Bremerella sp. P1: one gene and its partner. The main gene of each other region encodes a partner of the protein of the gene in region 2 in a complex. Links are inferred from orthologs where the notes say so. Each region holds a gene or a part of one and is shown on either strand. Other genes may lie near its edges. The genes, in order: PSR63_RS21025 and PSR63_RS02205.

What was found.
Region 1: the proteins of PSR63_RS02205 (region 2) and PSR63_RS21025 are in contact, whole or in part, in a crystal structure (PDB 5UE9), measured with the Lactococcus lactis proteins. The link is inferred for Bremerella sp. P1 from one-to-one orthologs. Residues at the interface, in WP_023189152.1 of Lactococcus lactis: Leu4, Gln5, Ala47, Ser48, Met49, Leu50, Leu51, Arg52, Arg53, Met95, Leu98, Arg223, Met224, Ala225, Cys226, Ile228, Gly229, Ala230, Cys231, Tyr232, Ala233, Val235, Glu236, His237, Asn243, His244, Ala245, Lys247, Glu250; in WP_025017116.1 of Lactococcus lactis: Gly25, Phe27, Phe29, Glu32, Tyr33, Lys35, Tyr36, Lys48, Phe56, Thr60, Pro61, Arg62, Val63, Ala64, Glu65, Thr66, Ala67, Ser68, Gly69, Met70, Ile74, Gln77, Pro223, Glu251, Phe274, Ala275, Pro277, Phe278.

Annotation. Positions count from the first base shown.
Region 1 is NZ_CP118164.1:5,008,130-5,018,566, forward strand. The notes cover bases 1-2,979. They hold PSR63_RS21025 (dihydroorotate dehydrogenase), read right to left. Parts: upstream 1,960-2,979; coding sequence 1,042-1,959; downstream 1-1,041. Other genes in these bases: trpS (tryptophan--tRNA ligase), read right to left, coding at 1-905; PSR63_RS21030 (hypothetical protein), read right to left, coding at 2,156-2,374; PSR63_RS21035 (HU family DNA-binding protein), read right to left, coding at 2,498-2,938. Outside these bases: PSR63_RS21040 (YkgJ family cysteine cluster protein), read right to left, coding at 3,277-3,708; PSR63_RS21045 (aminotransferase class V-fold PLP-dependent enzyme), read right to left, coding at 3,792-4,952; GTP 3',8-cyclase MoaA, read right to left, coding at 5,100-6,107; PSR63_RS21055 (molybdenum cofactor biosynthesis protein MoaE), read right to left, coding at 6,112-6,555; PSR63_RS21060 (MoaD/ThiS family protein), read right to left, coding at 6,565-6,810; PSR63_RS21065 (anaerobic glycerol-3-phosphate dehydrogenase subunit C), read right to left, coding at 6,807-9,788; PSR63_RS21070 (sulfotransferase family protein), read left to right, coding at 10,278-10,437.
Region 2 is NZ_CP118164.1:536,476-544,118, forward strand. Bases 1-2,823 are described here. They hold PSR63_RS02205 (dihydroorotate dehydrogenase electron transfer subunit), read left to right. Parts: upstream 1-897; coding sequence 898-1,749; downstream 1,750-2,823. Other genes in these bases: PSR63_RS02200 (pseudouridine synthase), read left to right, coding at 1-872; rpsT (30S ribosomal protein S20), read right to left, coding at 1,782-2,060; PSR63_RS02215 (tetratricopeptide repeat protein), read right to left, coding at 2,133-2,823. In the rest of the region: more of PSR63_RS02215, read right to left, coding at 2,824-3,578; cobA (uroporphyrinogen-III C-methyltransferase), read left to right, coding at 3,745-5,289; PSR63_RS02225 (prenyltransferase/squalene oxidase repeat-containing protein), read right to left, coding at 5,293-6,342; PSR63_RS02230 (hypothetical protein), read right to left, coding at 6,504-6,686; PSR63_RS02235 (aminotransferase class V-fold PLP-dependent enzyme), read left to right, coding at 6,972-7,643.

The DNA of each region.
Region 1 (10,437 bases), 4.5 Mb from region 2 along the record:
GCGACCTGGGCACCATCCCCGAGAATTTCCTTTAAGCGAGCTGGGTTGGCAACCAACTCGGCGCGGCGCTCATGGGCTTCAGCAAAGTAGGCTTCCGCTGCTTCCGCCAAGGCCTTCTTCACATGTCCGTAGCCGAAGCCGCCCTTGCGGTAGAGATCGGCCATTTCCTGCAGCGGTTCTGGCTCGGCAAACAGCGAGTACAGCTGGTACAGGTGATCCGTTTCAGGGTCTTTCGGATCTTCCATCGGCCGCGAATCAGTCACGATCCGCATGATCTTTTTGCGGGCCTGCTTTGGCGGCTCGAACAACTCGATGGTGTTGTCATAGCTCTTAGACATTTTCTCGCCATCGGTGCCAGGGACCTTCGCCGAGGCATCCAGCACCTGTGGCTTTGGTAGCACGAAGACTTCGCCGAACTGATGATTGAAACTCTGGGCGATGTCTCGCGTGACCTCGATATGTTGAACCTGGTCTTGCCCGACCGGGACGACATCGGAGTCGTAGCCCAAGATGTCCGCAGCTTGCAGCACAGGGTAAGTGAAGAGGCCCGCGTCGGCTTTGAGCCCTTTATCCTTCTTATCCTTGTAGCTGACACAGCGTTCCAAGAGGCCCATACCGGTACCGGTCATAAGGATCCAGCATAGCTCGCTGATTTCCGGCACATCCGACTGCACGAACAGCGTTGCCTGATCGGGATCTAAGCCGAGAGCCAGAATATCGAGAGCCATATCGATGGTGGCCTGCTCGAGCTTCTCGCGGTCGCGAACCGTCGTCAGGGCATGCAGGTTGGCGATAAAGTAGAACGACTGCTCGTTTCCTTGCAGCTCGATATACTGCCGAATCGCACCAAAATAATTGCCCCAGTGGGGACGTCCTGTCGGCTGAATACCGGAAAGAACACGCATGGATCTTGTCAGATTACTGGAAGGAACAAAGTCAAAACCAGCGGGTTATTATGACGGACAAATGGGGAAAGTGTCACCCCGGGGGCCGGAGAAGGGGACCGCAGTTATCACGGATCCGGAGAAATGCGTGTGTGAGCTACGAAGGCAGTTGTATCGTACCGATCACTTCTTTCACGCTCGATGCTCCCAGGGTGCTGAGTGCCCCCGGCAATTCGGTCACGACCCGATTGCAGAGCGTCGGATCGAAGTAATTGGCTGTACCAATCTGTACCGCCGTGGCTCCGGCAACCAGAAATTCCATCACATCGTCCAACGAACTGATGCCGCCGATGCCAATGATCGGCACACTCGTGGCTTTCGCGATCTGAAAGACGCATCGCAGGGCGACCGGTTTGATGGCTGGTCCTGAAAGGCCACCGATCACGTTGCCCAGCATGGGCTTCTTACGTTTCCAGTCGATCGCCATCCCTTGCACGGTATTGATTGCTGAAACAGCATCGGCCCCACCAGCTTCGGCTGCCTTGGCGACTGCGGCGATACTGGTGACATTGGGCGTTAGCTTGGCGATGATCGGATGAGGGCAAGCTGCTCGGACTTCCGCTACGAGTTTCTCGCAGGTGGCGGGGTCGGTTCCAAAGTCGATACCACCACTGACGTTGGGGCACGAGATGTTCAATTCGATGGCGGCGACCTGGGCGTGTTCCCCCAGTTGGGAAGCCATACTGACGAAGTCTTCCTTCGTTTTGCCAGCGATACTGACGACCAACGGAGAGCCGAGCGAACCTAAGTAGGGCAAGTGATTGGCGATGAAATAGTCGATACCGTCGTTATCGAGCCCGATGCTGTTGAGCATCCCGCCCGTGGTTTCGACCGTACGCCAGGGCTTATTGCCAGGACGAGGGCTGCTAGTGATCGTTTTCGGCAAGATTCCGCCGAGCTTGGCCAAGTCGACGATGCCCGCCATTTCCTTCGCGTAGCCAAATGTACCGGAGGCGACCAAAACAGGATTGGGGAGCGTCAGTCGCCCCAACTGAACGGCAAGATCAACAGACATGCGTTTTCGCTGGCGAAGGATTTCAATCGAAAGCGGATTTTACCGCGGAAAGCTAAGCCAATCGTATCGGGGTAGGAAGGATCTCGCAACGAGGGCGAATCGGCAGAGCGTAAACGAAAAGACACCACCAACCTGCGCAGCGGCAGACCGGTGGTGTCTCGTTTCACGGTTTCGGAGTGTTCGGTGCAGGGCAGCGTTAGATGATGCCGCCGTGGGTACGATATGGAGCCAAGTGGCTAGGCTGGTCGAGGAACCAGATGCGTTGCCATTCTTCCAGAACGTGTCGCAGATTTTCCGAAGTGTAGATCAATTCGGTCGTACGAACGCTTGGGTCGGCCGAGTAAATGGGCAAGAAGCAACCAGTGTTGCTCATCAAGGCGAATCCAAGCAGCAAAGCGATGATGAAGTTACGCATCTCATTTCCTCCGTGAAACTTATGAAGCGGTCATCCTGACCGTTTGCGTTCATTTGTCCATCGACCAAGGATTGAATCTTGGAGAGTTCGGAGAGGCCTAACTTCGCGTAGCGGCCACCCAGCTTAGCTACCGTAATCACCCGGGCCAGAGCTCGGTGGGTTCGGCGGGCTAGGATAAGCCGATGGGTAACCGGGCGAGTCATTCGACTGGGGAGGGGAGTAGGGCTGCTGCTGGGGTGGTGCCGATTGTTGCTCGGCTTCGAGTCGGCCCTGTCGGTCCTTCTCTTCCAGCTGTCGAACCCGTTCTTCCATCTCCTTGCCAGGCTTGAAGGTGACGACGTACTTTTCGTCGACATCAACCTTTGCACCCGTACGCGGATTGCGGGCCTTGCGAGCGGCACGCTTCTTGACCTCGAAAACGCCAAAGTTTCGTAGCTCGATGCGACCATCCTCGACGAGGGTAGTCACGATAGCATCGAATGTCTTCTGGACGATTTCTTTCGTCTTGAGTTGTGTGAGCCCGATCTCTTCAGAAATCGTCTTCACAATCTCTTTTTTGGTCACGAGGCGACTCCCACACGAGGATGAATTGAGTTGTCGTAAGTTTTCCAGACTTCCGTCAGCAATTGCTCCAAGTGTAAGTGCCACAAGCACTAGAGTCAAGCTCATTCTGGACTTGCGCAGATTTAACGCGACGCAAGCAACTTGACTTCTGCCCTTTTTCAGGCTTCTCCGAACTATCCAATTTTCAAAGATCCAAGGTCTCGGAGACCGTAATTTCAAGCGTAAATCAAGACTTTTCAGCCCCTGCCGTTCGAACGTACCGGTCTCCGTGCAATCGTTATCGACGGAATAATCGGTAAATCTTCAATCCAAACTGGCCAGTTGGACCCGAAAATTCCTCAAATTCGGATCTCGCTCGCTCGGTCCTGGATCTCTTCGAGGCTGTAGAGACGCCCCTTACCGCTGCCGGGGCAGAAATCGCAGGTAGCCTGCCAATCCTCCGGCGTCTTGATATTTGAGTCCCAAAATGGCCAAGTACGGCACTGTCGGGGCCGTGCGGAATAAACGGTACAGCCCTTGCTTTCGGTATCGAGAAAAACACAGTCGCCAGTTGAGTATTCCTTCAAACTCTTTCGTAGACCGACTTCTCGGACATAAACCGACTCGAATTGCTCGACGGTCATGCCTGCAAAGTCTGCCATGGCTTGGATTTCGGCCGCATTCACCCAGACATAACCCGGGCCGCCGGTGCAGCATCCACCGCACTGGGTGCACTCGAATTGAAGCCCATCCTGGTACCAAGGTTTACTTTGATCGGGTTTCTTACTCATGGCGATTGGTGCTGTTTTGAAAGTCGTCCGTGGGTGGCTTGGCCGGCATGCGACCTTGGGTCGGCCATTATTTTGCCGAACTGCTATCGCACGATTGCCTGCATTGCTTCCAGCGTGCGATCAATTTGTTCGGCCGTGGTGAAGATACTCAGGCTGAATCTCAGTGTACCGCCCGAGCCCAACGTGCCCAGGTGCTGGTGCATGAGAGGGGCACAGTGTAGTCCTGCTCGACACTGCACGCCGAAGGCCGAATCGAGTGCTGTGGCGAGTTCGTGCGGGTCAAACGATTCGACCTGAATGCTTACAACGCCCGTGCGATGTTCCAGGTTCTGCGGCCCCAGAATGCGTACCTGGGGCATCGATTGCAGACCTTCGATCAGGCGGCTGACATTTTGCATCGTATGGCGATGCAGGGCTGTAACCGTTTGCTCGCGGATGTATTCGACCCCGGCACGAAGTCCCAGAATACCGGTGACGTTGGCATTGCCACTTTCGAACTTGGCAGGTAGTTCGTTGGGCTGCTCGTCCGATTCACTTTTGGTGCCAGTCCCGCCTTGGCGTTGGCATTGCAACAACTCTGCCACTTCCGGTTGGAGGATCATGGCGCCTGTCCCTAGCGGACCCAGCAGTCCCTTGTGCCCGGAAAAAGCCACCATGTCGATCGGTGTCTCTCCCAGGTTCAGGTCGAGATGACCCGCCGACTGGGCTGCATCGACAAGCATGCGTACACCGCGATTCTTGGCGACGTGATAGATTCCCTCGACTGGCTGAATCGCGCCAGTCACGTTGGAAACATGCGTGATGGCGATCAAACGCGTGTTGCCTTGGATCGCGTTTTCGATGGCTTCTACGGACACGCGGCCATCTTCGCCAGCCTCGACATGGGTGAGCTCGATTTCGAGCGTCTTGCGCATGGTCGAAAGGGGACGCAGGATCGAGTTGTGTTCGACCGTGGTGGTGATAACGTGATCGCCGCGTTTCAGGAACCCGTGCAAGGCCAGGTTCAGCATGTCGGTGCCGTTGTAGCCGAAGATGACGTGTTCTTGGGAATGGGTTCCAAATAAGTATGCGATCTGTTTACGCGTATCCCCGATCAGTCGTTCGACCTCATTGGCCTCACGATAGCCGCTTCTGCCGGCACAAGCTCCCAATTCCGTCATGTGATGCTGTACGGCTTCCACAACGCTGGCAGGCTTGGGCCAACTTGTTGCTGCGTTATCAAGGTAGATTCGTTCTCTTGCCACCGTGTTTTCATTTCCTTATTGGCCCGTGAACCCCCGATTGCTTCGCAATGTTGGGGAGGCCGTGTGACGTTTTCAAAACTCGGTCATCCGTGGAAATCGCATCCTGCATTTGCCGCATTGCGACTCGTGAAATCCGAGAGTGTCTTCCTATCCCCCGATTTGGTACATAGCTCGCTCTGGCGGAACAAACTCGGGGGAGTCCATTCCGTGTGATGGTTTCTTGGCCTGGACACAGGAATGTAGTCGTGCTGACAAGTCGGCATCGGTTCCCCCTGTGCGTAGAACTTGTCGAGCATCCCACTCTTCGCTTCCGAACAGGCAGTTTCTCAATTGCCCTTCTGCTGTGATTCGCAGTCGGTTGCACGTGCCGCAGAAGGGTTCGGTCACGCTGTTAATAAATCCCACGCGTTGTCGACCATCGGCATATTCATAGTCGACTGCCGGTTGGCTTTTGTCCTCACGGTCGAGATCATGCAGCGGCGCGACTTCCTGGGCAATCATCTCACGCAACTGTCGACCGGAAAGGACCTGGCTTTTGTCCCAGGCTCGATCCGCATCTAACGGCATGAATTCAATAAAGCGTAAATGGAGGTCGTTTTCACGCGCAAAATTGGCCAGCGGGACAATTTCGCACTCTGTGAGATTCTGAATCGCTACCGCGTTTAAGCGTACATTTTCAAAACCGACCGATTTCGCGGCGGCAATTCCATCGAGTACCTTCTGCACGCCTTGGCGGCGTGTGATTCGCTCGAAGAGTTCCTCACTGAGGGCATCCAGACTGATATTCAATCGGTCAAGGCCGGCTGACTTGAGGTCCGCGGCCTGATCCGGCAAAAGAATGCCATTGGTTGTCAGGGCAATTTCCTGGATTCCAGGTACCGCCTTGAGCATTTGGATGAGCTGCGAAAGGTTCGACCGAACCAGTGGTTCTCCACCGGTCAGTCGCAACTTGCTGATTCCGTGACCTGCTGCGACACGTACAACACGCGTCATTTCCTCAAAGGTCAGCAACTCGTCACGAGGCTTAAAGCGAGCATTCTCCAGCGGCATGCAGTAGAAGCAGCGAATATTACAGCGATCGGTTACGCTAATTCGCAGGCTGGTATGCACGCGCCCGAAGCGGTCGATCAGCGGTGTGTTCGGTTCGATAGACATGCTTCTATTGTAACGTATTTTCGTCCGACCGCTGAACCAATCCGGGGTGAACCCAATCGGTCGAACCGCTGGCCCAATGCTCTTTTTTCCAGACCGGGACGAGCTCCTTGAGGCGATCCATCAGCCAGCTTGCCGCCTCAAATGCATCTCGCCGGTGGGGTGTCGAAACTGCCACCGCCACGCTAGCTTCGCCGATGGGGACTTCGCCGAGTCGATGGATGAGGACGCATTGGTCAATGGGCCAGCGCGCTTTGGCCTCGGCCTCGAGCTTTTCCATCTCGCTGGTGGCCATGGGAACATAAGCCGTGTAGGTCAGCGTGACCGTTTCCTTGGCATCGGTAAACTGCCGTGTCGTTCCCAGAAACAAGACCACGGCACCTGAGTTGGGCGAAGTCACTGTCTGGGTGACCGCCGAGGCGTCAATCGACTGCTGGGTAAGTTCAACCATTTTGGAAAGTTACCCTCCACTTACCGGAGGCAGGCAGGCGACTTCGTCGGTTTCCTGAACCTCGACGGCATTGCCGGCATATTCATTGTTCACCGCGAAAGCGCAGCTGGGGAGGACTGGTTCCAAGGCAGAAATCGATTCACCCAGGTTTTTGCGAATTGCACCAACCGTGACGGGTTCTTCCAGGTCAAGTGATACTTCCTCGCATCCTGCCAGATCTTGGGTCAAGGCAAATAGTTTGACGCGTATTCTCATGTCACAAACAAGTCTTGCGAGGAGGGAGAGAACAGATCGGTATCTGGCTCAAGAACGCCATATGACTTGGCCAAAAGTTTGATCGGATGAACCACCGCCTTGTTACCGGCCTGTTCGATTTGCATCTTACAGGCGCTGCACTCAGTGGAGCCGATTTGTATCTGCTTCCCGCGCATCGCAACGATGAGATCCCAGCCGATTCTCAAACTGCTACGGAAATTGTTGCGTGTCAGCCCAAAGGTACCAGCCATGCCTGAGCAACCTTTTTCGATCGGACGTACGGAGAGGCCGGGAATCAATTGCAGAATTCGTTGACCGTACGAGGCGTCGTGCATCGCTCGCAAGTGACAGGGGACGTGGAAACCAACCGTAAGATTCATGGGTTTCAAGTCGAGTTCTAACTCGCCATGGTGGTGGAGGTCCCACAGGAATTCACACGCTTCGCGGGTATTCTCGGCGACGATCTTGGCGTCATCCGAATCTAACAGGTTCAAATATTCGTGCTTCAGTGCCATCACCGCCGATGGTTCGGTAGCGACGATTGTATAGCCCTGGCGAACGGCTTCGGCCAATGCTTTTACGTTCTTGTGGGCCAGTCGCGCCGCCATGGTGACGGCTCCTTGCGAGATCGAAGGCATCCCGCTGACTTGCTGCTTAGGATGGACATAAACCGAGATGCGATTATGATCCAACACGTTCACAAACGCTTGAGCGAGTTGCGTATCAAAAAGATTCGCATAGAGATCGACGAAGTACAACACCTTGCGGCCGCTGCGACGCGTCGCGGTTGTCAGACCTCGTCGCGCGGCTTGTTTCACAAAACTTCGATTGGCCAGTCGCGGTAGCTTGCGTTGTTTGGCCAGGCCTATGAAACGTTCCATCAGCCAACGCATCGCCCGATTGCCCAGAGCCCAGTTGGCGATGCGGGGAAAACGATTTCCCCAGAGAGCCCAGCGATGGATCTTAGCTTGCAGCGATCCGTCCTGCGTCAAGCCATTGGCATCAACATTACGGGCCCGCATCTCGAGAACGATGTTGGGAATGTCGACGTTCGATGGACATTCGACACGGCACTGATGGCAGTGGAAACACGTATCAAGGATTTCCTTCGTCTCCGTCGAGTCTAAACTGTCTGGTGGGAGCTGACCCGATAGGACGCCGCGAAGTAAATTGGCCTTGGCTCGTGGCGATGCATCTTCACGCGAGTCGAAGCGAAAGATCGGACACATCCGCGTATCCGCACCATATGTTCGGCAACGCCCGCAGCCGTGACAACTTCGAGCTGCGGTGGCCATTTCCTGCGGCGACCAGGTCAAAATGGGAAGCTCAAATTCGCTCGGATCGTTTTCTTTCTTCTTTTCCGAGTTCGCGGAACCGTCGCTTGCTTCCGGTTGCGGTACTAACTCGACCCGCCTCACCAGTTCCATGGGCGAGAATGTCGACGAGAGGACCTTCTTGCCGGGATTCAAGATTCCCGCAGGATCGAAAAGACGCTTGATTCGTCCGAACAGGTCGTACAGCGGTCCGTATTGCTTGGGGAGGTAGGGCGTGCGGCTAATACCGTCACCGGACTCGCCACTGAGTGAACCACCCACCTTGAATAGCTCTTCGTAGGTCTCGTCCGCGATGCGTTCCAACTTGGCCAGGTCACTTCGATCAGCCATGTTGAGTAGCGGGCGAACATGCAAGTGCCCGTGGGCCGCATGGGCAAAGATCGAAGCGATCGTTTCGTGCCGCTTCATCACATCCTGGACTTTGGTCAGGAAGTCCGGTAGTTGCTGCGGCGGGACCGTCATGTCTTCAATGAATGGGAGCGGACGCGTATTCCCTTTCAAGCGATAGAGAATCGGCGTCATCCGACGAGCCAGTTCCCAGTAAGTACCGACCTCTTTCGGGCTGGTGGTGATTAACGAATGAAAAGCCAGCTTGCGACGCCGTCGAATTCGATCTGCGATCTTTTCCAGTTCCGCGTGAACGTCGGCCTGACTTTCTCCAGAGTATTCAACCAGAAGCATCGCTTCGGTGTTTTCTGGAATCAGGTTGGAATAGCGGGGATCAGTTTCACGGGCGATGGCCAGGATTCTGCGGTCGAGCAAATCGCAGGCACTTATCCCGGCAGACCCGAGTTGTACGGCGGCCTTAGCGGCATTGTCCAAGCGTTCAAAAAACAGCAGCACCAAGCCGCGCGACTTCGATTTTGGCGATGTGCGGAGCTTGGCCTGAGTAACCAAAGCCAGGCTTCCCTCGGAACCTGCGAGGATCTTCGCCAGATCAACAACGTCGTCTTCGACTACGCCGGAAAGACGATACCCACTTCCTTGGTTGAACGTCTTCGGCAAATTGCCTTGAATTTTGTCGGCATGCGATTCCATCAGCTCGGCAATGCCTGAGGTGATTCGTACCAACTCCGGCGACTCCAGGTGAGCCACTCGATCGAGATGAGTTGGTTTGATGTTAACGACTTCACCGTTCGCCAGAACGACCTGTAGTTCCAGGATGTGATCGCGGGCCGAACCATGTTGCGGCCAGTGACTGCCAGAAGCGTCGAGCGCGATGACGCTTCCCATGGTCGTCACACTTCGAGTCGCCGGGTCGGGACCAAAAATGCGATCACGCTGAGCAAGATGCCGATTCAGGTTGGCGAGAACGACGCCGGGTTGCACCCGTATCCAGTCGTCACCCGTTTCCAGGATGCGCCGCATCGAGTGTGCGAAATCGAGCACGATACCGGAGCCGAGCGATTCACCGGCCATGCCTGTGCCGGCCCCGCGGGCATGAATGGGAATCTGGTTTTCTGCAGCATACTGGACGGTCGCCGAGACATCGGACGTACGGCGTGGACGCACAACGGCCAGCGGTTTGACTTGAAACAGGCTGGCGTCGGTCGAATAGAGTTCCAGGAACGTATCGTCGCAGCGGATCTCACCATCGAGGACACCACGGAGATCGGCTCGAATTCGTTCTCGTTCTAAATCCATCGGCTGCGAGTCGGAGACGACCCGTCATATTGCGGCACGTGCAAAGTACCTGACCTGCAGGTTCAGGCTTGATTTTAACGGAAGTAGGCTGCCAGGCAGGAAACGCCAAAGCCACACTACGACGCTTCAATGGTACTCATAAGATGCGACTCTGCACAGGGATACCCTTACAGCAAAGCAGGTTACGTCGAATCTTAAGTATTTGAAATACTCTGCTCGACTAGGCGAGAGACCGCATCTCAAGTATCGATTGCCTCTTTCTCCTGAAGGTTGTCTTGCGTTCATATGACTAAAGGAATCGATTAAGTTTTGATCAAACTGTGTTGGGATTTGACCAGCTTCTTTTAATCTCAATTGCTCATCTGCTAGTTTCGGCTTGGTTAAACGCACCAGCGTTGTTCGGCACATACGCGAATGACCGAATCGTCCCAGCCCCATTCGCTGAGATCGAAGACTCTTGATTTGCCCTACGTTTACCCCTCAAGCCACATGCCCAAACCAAACTTCTTCGTAATTGGTGCTGCTAAATCGGCAACAACATCGCTGTGTTCGCTACTGCAACAGCACCCAAACATTTTCTTCTCTGATCCCAAGGAACCTAGGTTCTATCAATTACCGGATGATGTTCGTGAAAGCAAAAGAACATGGT
Region 2 (7,643 bases):
GCGTCGAAGTTGACGGAGAATTTGTCACCGAACTGGGCACGTCCGTCGATCCCGCCAAGCAGGAGATCATGGTCGACGGCCAGCGGATTCGCGTCCGCCGCAAGCAGTATTTCATCTTGAACAAGCCGGTCGGTGTGGTCAGTACCAACTTCGACCAGGCAGGCCGTACCCGCGTGATTGACCTCGTTCCGCAAGACGAGCGATTGTTCACCATCGGGCGTCTCGACCGTCAAAGCGAAGGGCTGATCATCATCACCAACGATGGCGAGCTGGCCAATCACCTGGCCCACCCACGCTATGGCGTCCCCAAGACCTACCACGTGGAAGTCGCCGGCGCAGTCACGGTCGAAGAGATCAAGATGATCCAAAGCGGCGTCTACATCGCCGAAGGCTTCATCAAGGCCGAGAGCTGCCGTCTGAAGCAAAAGCGAGGCAAAAGCTCGATCCTCGAGATTGTCCTGCGCGAAGGAAAGAACCGCGAAATTCGCCGTTTGCTCGCCAAAGTGGGGCACAAAGTCCTGCGGTTGAAGCGTGTTTCGATCGGGCCACTGAAACTCGGTGAGGTCCCGGCCGGTGCTTTTCGCGAACTGAAACCCTCGGAAGTCAAAGCGTTGCGGGAAGCCTCGGAAGCCGGTGCAGGCAAGGGTGCTCCCAAGCGAAAGCCAGCCGGTCGCCGCACCACCGGCACCAGCCCGGCCGCTCGCCCAGGCAAGACCACAACCAAAAAAGGAACGACCTTCCGGGGTGGCAAAAAGAAGAAATCGAAGAAGAAGACCACCAACAAGCCTGTTGTCAGCGAATCGCGCCGCGGTCAGGGGCGAGCCGTCAAGCAGAAACAGGCTTCCAAGAAGAAGCAACTCCGCCGCAAATAGAGCCCGATCAAGGATTGCCAGGCCCATGTCCCAGTTTCAATTCCAAGCAACTTCGATCGTCGAAAACGTTCCCCTCTCGGCTCGGATCTATCGGGTTCGCTTCGAGGCCCCCGAGATCGCGGCAAAGATTCAGCCTGGCCAGTTTGTGATGGTCCGCATTGCCGATTGCTTCGATCCGCTCTTGGGCCGGGCGTTCGCACTATACGACGTGATCGCCGGCGAAGACGGACAGCCCAAGTACGTTGACGTCGTCTACCAGGTACACGGAAAGCTCACTTCGCGGCTCAAGCAGCTTGAACCGGGACAGAAGCTGGAAGTCTGGGGACCACTGGGCAACGGCTTTACGATCCCCGAGACCGAGCACCTGATTCTGGTTGCCGGTGGCATCGGGCAGACACCGTTTCTAGCGGTCGCTAAGCAAGTTCTCGGTCAGCAGTCGTACGGAACCGAACCCTTTGACATCAGCAAGCCGAAGAAGGTCACGCTGTGCTACGGGGCCCGCTCGGTTTCGGACTTCGCCGGCCTGGACGACTTCAAGGCAACCGGGATGGACGTGAAGATCTGCACCGACGACGGCAGTGCAGGGCACCACGGGCTGGTTACGGACCTACTGGAGCAATCGCTTGCTGAAGGCGTCGGACAGGCCCAAGTGCTGTGCTGTGGCCCTGAGAAGATGATGGAAGCGGTCAGTAAGCTAACGACCGAGCGAGACGTACCGTGCCAGGTTTCCCTGGAAACGCCCATGGCGTGCGGTATCGGTATCTGCTTCACCTGCGTGGCCCCAGTGCGTCAAGAAGATGGCAGCTGGGACTACAAACGAACATGCGTCGAAGGACCAATCTTCGACGCATGCGAAATTGCTTGGGAGCATGCCTGAGATCTAAAGTTCAGGCAAGCCGCGAGAAAGAACTAGGCGGAAGCCTTGTCTTTGGCGGCCTTGATGTGGTGGTTCAGACGCGACTTCAGGCGCGAAGTGGTCTTCTGGTGCATGACGTTCTTAGCACCAGCTTTGTCCAGCTTCTTCACCGTCGTGCGGAACAGTTCGTCTGCCTTTTCGAATTCGTTGGCCGCGACAGCTTCCCGAACCTTACGGATCGAGGAACGAATCGAGGACTTGACCGCACGGTTGTGGGTACGGCGAACTGCATTCTGGCGAAGACGTTTTTTGGCGCTCTTGGTATTAGGCATGATTGAACCGGGTAATCGGAAACGAACAGTCCTTTGTCAGACTCTTAATGGAAGCTAATTATGATGCCGCATTTACTTGAGTTTGTCTAGGCGTCGCTTCACATCTTTATAGGCTGGATCCATTTTCTCGAGCCTTTTCAGGTACGACGTGGCCGAAGACCACTCTTTAAGCCCCTGGGCGAGCACGCCGGCTCGGTACAGAAGGAGCTTTAATCGCTCGGAACTCAAGCTGTCAGCATAGTTTAGGGCTTCTTCATACGTCTCCATGGCCGTCACAAATTTCTTGCGAGCCTGCAAACACTCTCCCTTGCCCAAGTAGCAAATTGCTAAAAGTTTTTCATCGGCGAGCGAGATTTCGTCGAAGAGCTCCTCGGCCTGGTCGTAATTTCCCATCCGTTTGAGCCGCAAAGCAAGCTCGTATTTGATCAGCAAATCGTTGGGATGACGCTCGTGGCGGCGGGTGTAGATCTCCAATTCCAGTCGGTGGAGGTCGTTCTTGGCCGTTTCGACCAGTTCCAGAAGCTGCGGGCTGGACTGCGACGAGGCCTGGTTCTCGGCCATCTTGTAGCGATGCCGCGCCTTCAGGATGAGCAAATCCTCCTTCTTTTCGGTCAATTCCATCGAATCGCCGAAATGAGCCTGGGCCTCTTTCCAGACCGACTCGGCCTCAAAGAATTTGCCTTCCTCGACCCACAAATCGATCAATTTGAAGTAGTTCTCGAGTTGATCGGGGTCCTCCTCGATCTTTGCTTTCAGTTTTTGTTTCTCATTCAGTTCGATCTTCGTGGCCGGACGTTCCTGCACTTCCGACTTGCTTTCACCTTCACCTTGGGTGGCTTGTCGACGACGAACTTTGGCGGCATCGGCGGGATCGATCCGGTTGGTGACCGTGGCCAAGCCTTTGGCTCGGCGTTCGCGGTCGATTGTCAGCTGCGAAATCATCTGATTCGCTTCTTTGTCGCCGCGATTTTTATCTTCAATGAAGTGCCACAGGGAAATAGCCTGATCAAACTGGCCCACGCGTCCCAAATAGCGAGCACAGTGACGCATGACCTCCATATCGCCTGGTGAGCCATCCATCGCGTTTTTCATGTAACGCAGGCCCACCTCGTTGTAGCGCATCGCTTCGCACGCATCGACCATCCCCCGCAGCGTGACGCTGTCGTACGGGTTGCTCTTGAGCAGGTCGATTCCTTCCTTGATGACGTCCTGCCATTTTTTGGCCGCCAAAGCCTTTTTCAGGCCACCTTTGCCGCCAAAACCCGAGAATAGCGAGCCTTTCTTCTTACCTTTGAACTTTAAGTCGAGGTTTTCGAGCATCTTCTCGACGTAGACTAGATTCGCAGGGTCCCGCTTGCAGCAATCCCCCAGCAGGCTATGCGCATAGTCATAGTCGTACTTCGGTTTGCTCATCATCTGCATCGCGTGGTCGAACAGCTGCTGGAGCTGTTTACGCAGCGCAGGCGAGACCTCGTAGTCGGCATCTTCGGAGACAGAGAAACTTCCACCGTCAGACATAAGCTGGCCAAATCAATCAGATACGCATGGGGACTTTTAAGCACTTGCCAAGCACAATAATCCGTTACTCCTATTGTATCAACCGCTTCCGTCCGAGGGTGGATTCGTTTTAAATTCATGAAAGCGTACGATTTCATGCCTAAAACCTCTCCGATGAGGGACCGCTGTGACACCCACTGATCAAGATTCCGCTGCGACAGGACCAGGAACCGTCTATCTGGTTGGTAGCGGGCCCGGCGATGCGGGTCTTATCACGCAGCGAGGTATCCAGTGTCTCCAGCAGGCCGATGTGGTCCTGTACGACTACCTCTCGAACCCGGAGCTGCTCGAATACGCTGAGTCGGCTGAGCAGATGCACTGCCTGGGCAGCCACGCCCAGCGAAAGCTTTGGTCACAGGACCGGATCAACGAAGAAATGGTTGCCCAGGCCAAGCAGGGGAAGACCGTCGTCCGGCTAAAAAGTGGCGACCCGACCGTCTTCGCCAGAGCCACCGAAGAAATCGAGGCCCTGCGAGCCGCCGACGTCCCTTTCCAGATTGTCCCCGGCATCACCACGGCATTGGCTGCCAGCGCTTACGCCGGCATTCCGCTGACCCACTCCGACCATGCCTCGGCAGTTGCGTTTGTGACCGGACATGAAAAGCCGGGCAAGGATGGCTCGGCGATCGACTTCGCCGGTCTGGCCAGTTTTCCCGGCACGTTGGTCTTCTACATGGGCGTCACCACGGCTCCCCAGTGGTCGGCCCAGTTGATCGAGCATGGCAAGTCGCCGGACACCCCGTGCGCGATCATCCGCCGCTGTAGCTGGCCCGACCAGGAGACCTTTCGCTGCACGCTGGGCGAGATACCCAACTTGCTGCACTCAGGCTCCAAGATTCGTCCGCCGGTGATTACGGTCGTGGGGGAAGTCGCTCAAGATCACAGCATTCCCAATTGGTTTGAACAGCGCGCGTTGTTCGGGCAAACGTTCCTCATCACGCGTCCCGAACATCAGGCGGCCGAACTGAGATATCCGCTCGCGGAACTAGGTGCGGAAGTATTCGTGCAGCCAGCGATCGATATCAATATCGCCAAAGATCCGGCCCCATTGAACGAGGCGATCGCATACTTGAAGTCGTTTGATTGGATCGCGTTCTCGAGTCGCAACGGCGTGACTTTCTTTATGCAGCGGCTACGTAGCTTAGACTTCGACTTCCGCATGCTGGGGCACCTGAAGATCGGTGCGATCGGCCCAGGCACGGCGGAGCAGCTGGCCAGCTATGGCTTCCAAGCGGATATCATTCCCGACGAGTATCGAGCCGAATCACTGGTTGAAGCGATGGCCGAACAAGTGAACGGCAAACGGGTGCTTCTACCACGAGCGTCACGCGGTCGGGACGTCTTGCCCGTCGGACTTGCCCAGCACGGCGCCGACGTGACGGAAGTGATCACCTACGAAAGCTCCGACGTGACCGAGGTTTCGCCTGAGGTTAAGCGGCAGATGGAATCCAGCGGGTTTGACTGGGTGATCATCACCAGTAGTGCGATCGCCAGGGCGACGGCTCAGTTGGTGCCTGAAGCGATGAGCAGCAGCAACATCGTCAGCATCAGCCCGATTACTTCCGATACAATCCGCGAGCTCGGCTACGAGGTCACGGTGGAAGCCAAGGTGTACACGATGGACGGCATCGTCCAGGCGATTCTCGAGTACGAAGACCAGAACTCGGTCTAGCTTTTATCGCTGATAGATCGGCAAATAGCCCTTGTCCAGCTGCATCATGATCAGATTGCAAGCCGTGACGTAGATGGGGCCAATGCTGGTTTCGTCCCAGTAACCTTCGCCGTTCTGCTCGCCGGTGATGCGGTCGTACAGGCGGTTACGGAATGCTTCCCAGAATGATTTGTCGTCGGTACCTTCTCGGTAGACCACCTGCGAGTAATACAGGTACGAGTAGTGCCAGTGGCTGAAACTCTGGGCCTGGGTTTGGATCTGGTAGAGGTTCTTCTTGCAGTAGTCGAGCATCTTCTTGACGACGTCCGACTTCGATTCGCCGGCGTTCTGCAAGCAGCAGATCGAAGCCGCTGTAATCGCCGGACGAGACGTGCCCCGGTTCTTTGAGCTATACGAAATGCCTCCGTCCGGATTCTGGCAGTCGTAGATGTACTTCTTGGCGTTCTCGATCACTTCGGTTGGCACCGGGATACCCGCGTTGCGGCAGCCGCGTAAACCTTGGACCTGGGTGATGGTGGTCGAACCTTCGTCGAAGTCGTTACCGTCCTTCGCACTCACGTAGCCCCATCCGCCCGACTTGGTTTGGGCGAAGACACTGAACTTCACCGCATTGGTCAAGATCTTGATCAGTTCTTCCCGACGCAGCGAGTCTTCCTCTTCCCCCAGCACCTGCGAGAGAAACAGCATCGAGAAACCATGACCGTACGTGTAGCGGTTGTCGGTCAGCGGGTCGCCGATCAAGCCGTTCGGGCGAGCCTTCGATACGAGGAACTCGACGGCACGGCGTAAGTTCTCGGAGTAGGGTCCCTGCATCGTGGTCGAACCAGAAGCACACAGGGCCGTGCCTGCCAATGCGGTCATCGCGGTGGGATAGTTGGCGGCCGTCCAGTGACCGAGCCGCGATTGGGTACGCTGAACCCAGGCCAGGCCTTTCTCAACGCACGCTTCCCAGGTGCGTCGTTGTGAATCGGATGGAGGAGCGGCCCATAGAGGTGGAGCAGCAGCGGCTGCGGACAATCCTCCCAGCATTCCCAACATTCGTCGGCGATTCATATTCAGCACTCGCTATCTCCCTTGATTTGCTTTGGCTCTGCTCTATTTTTCCAGCCAAAGCGAACCACGTAAAGCAAACTTTCTCGTTACCAGGGGGCGAGAAGCGGAAAGTCGCACGATTCATCGCACGAATTCCCACACAATGGGGCAGATGCGCCGAACTACTTTTGTTCGGCGAAGGTGGTATAAGACAGAAATCCGAGGATCGCAGCGCAGATTACAAACGCCAAGTCCATCGTCATGCTGACGCCACCAAACGGAACGCCTGCCAACATGTCGAGCGCAAATATCAGAAGTAGGAGAACGGAGACCCCCATTCCCACAATCGTCAGCGCTTTCGGCATTGGCAACTCCTGGAGCAAATCAGCGATACGCTACGTAGTGATAAGGCAAATTTTGACCAATTTATCTAGCCCATCCAGTATACCTCAAGCTTCGGCAATGTCACCTAGAGTGCACAATCTGCCGATCAAGGGGCATCCGACGAGCGTTATCCGCCGCGTGGATGGTGTTGGGCGAATGGAAAAGTCTTTAAATTGGTACGGAACCGACCCGGTCAAAACCGTCCTAATTTACGTCGTAACTATATTTCCAACAAGTCTTTTGGTCGATCTTAAAAGAAGCTTTTCATGACGTTTTCTGACGATTCTCGCTGGCAATCCTTCCGTCAGGCGATGCCGGTCACCCAGAAATGGGCCTATTTTGATCACGCAGCGGTCGCTCCGCTGCCGGGAACGACCGCTCTGGCAATCAAAAACTGGTGCGACCAGGCCGCCCATGAGGGGGATGTCGTCTGGCTCGACTGGGAACGAGCGGTCGAAAACACCCGCGAGTCCGGGGCCAAGCTGATTGGGGCGAAGAAGGAAGAGATTGCCCTGGTCAGTAACACGACCCATGGCATCAATCTGGTCGCGGAAGGACTTGCCTGGAAGCCAGGAGACAACCTGGTGGTGTTGGGCAACGAGTTTCCCTCGAATCTTTACCCGTGGCTGCATCAGCAATCCAAAGGGGTCGAGGTTCGCGTCATTCCCGTCGACGGAGTGCAGCCTGACTTAAACCGAATTGCCGAGGCCTGCGACCAAAGGACACGTCTCTTGTCCATCAGTTGGGTCAGCTACAAGACCGGCTGGCGGATCAATCCGAAAGAGCTGGCCAAGATCGCGCACGATGCCGGAGCGTTGTTCTTTCTCGACGCGATCCAGGGCATGGGCGTCTTTCCGCTGGACGTCCGCGACGCCGATATCGATTTCCTGGCAGCCGACGGACACAAGTGGATGCTCGGCCCGGAAGGGGCAGGGCTG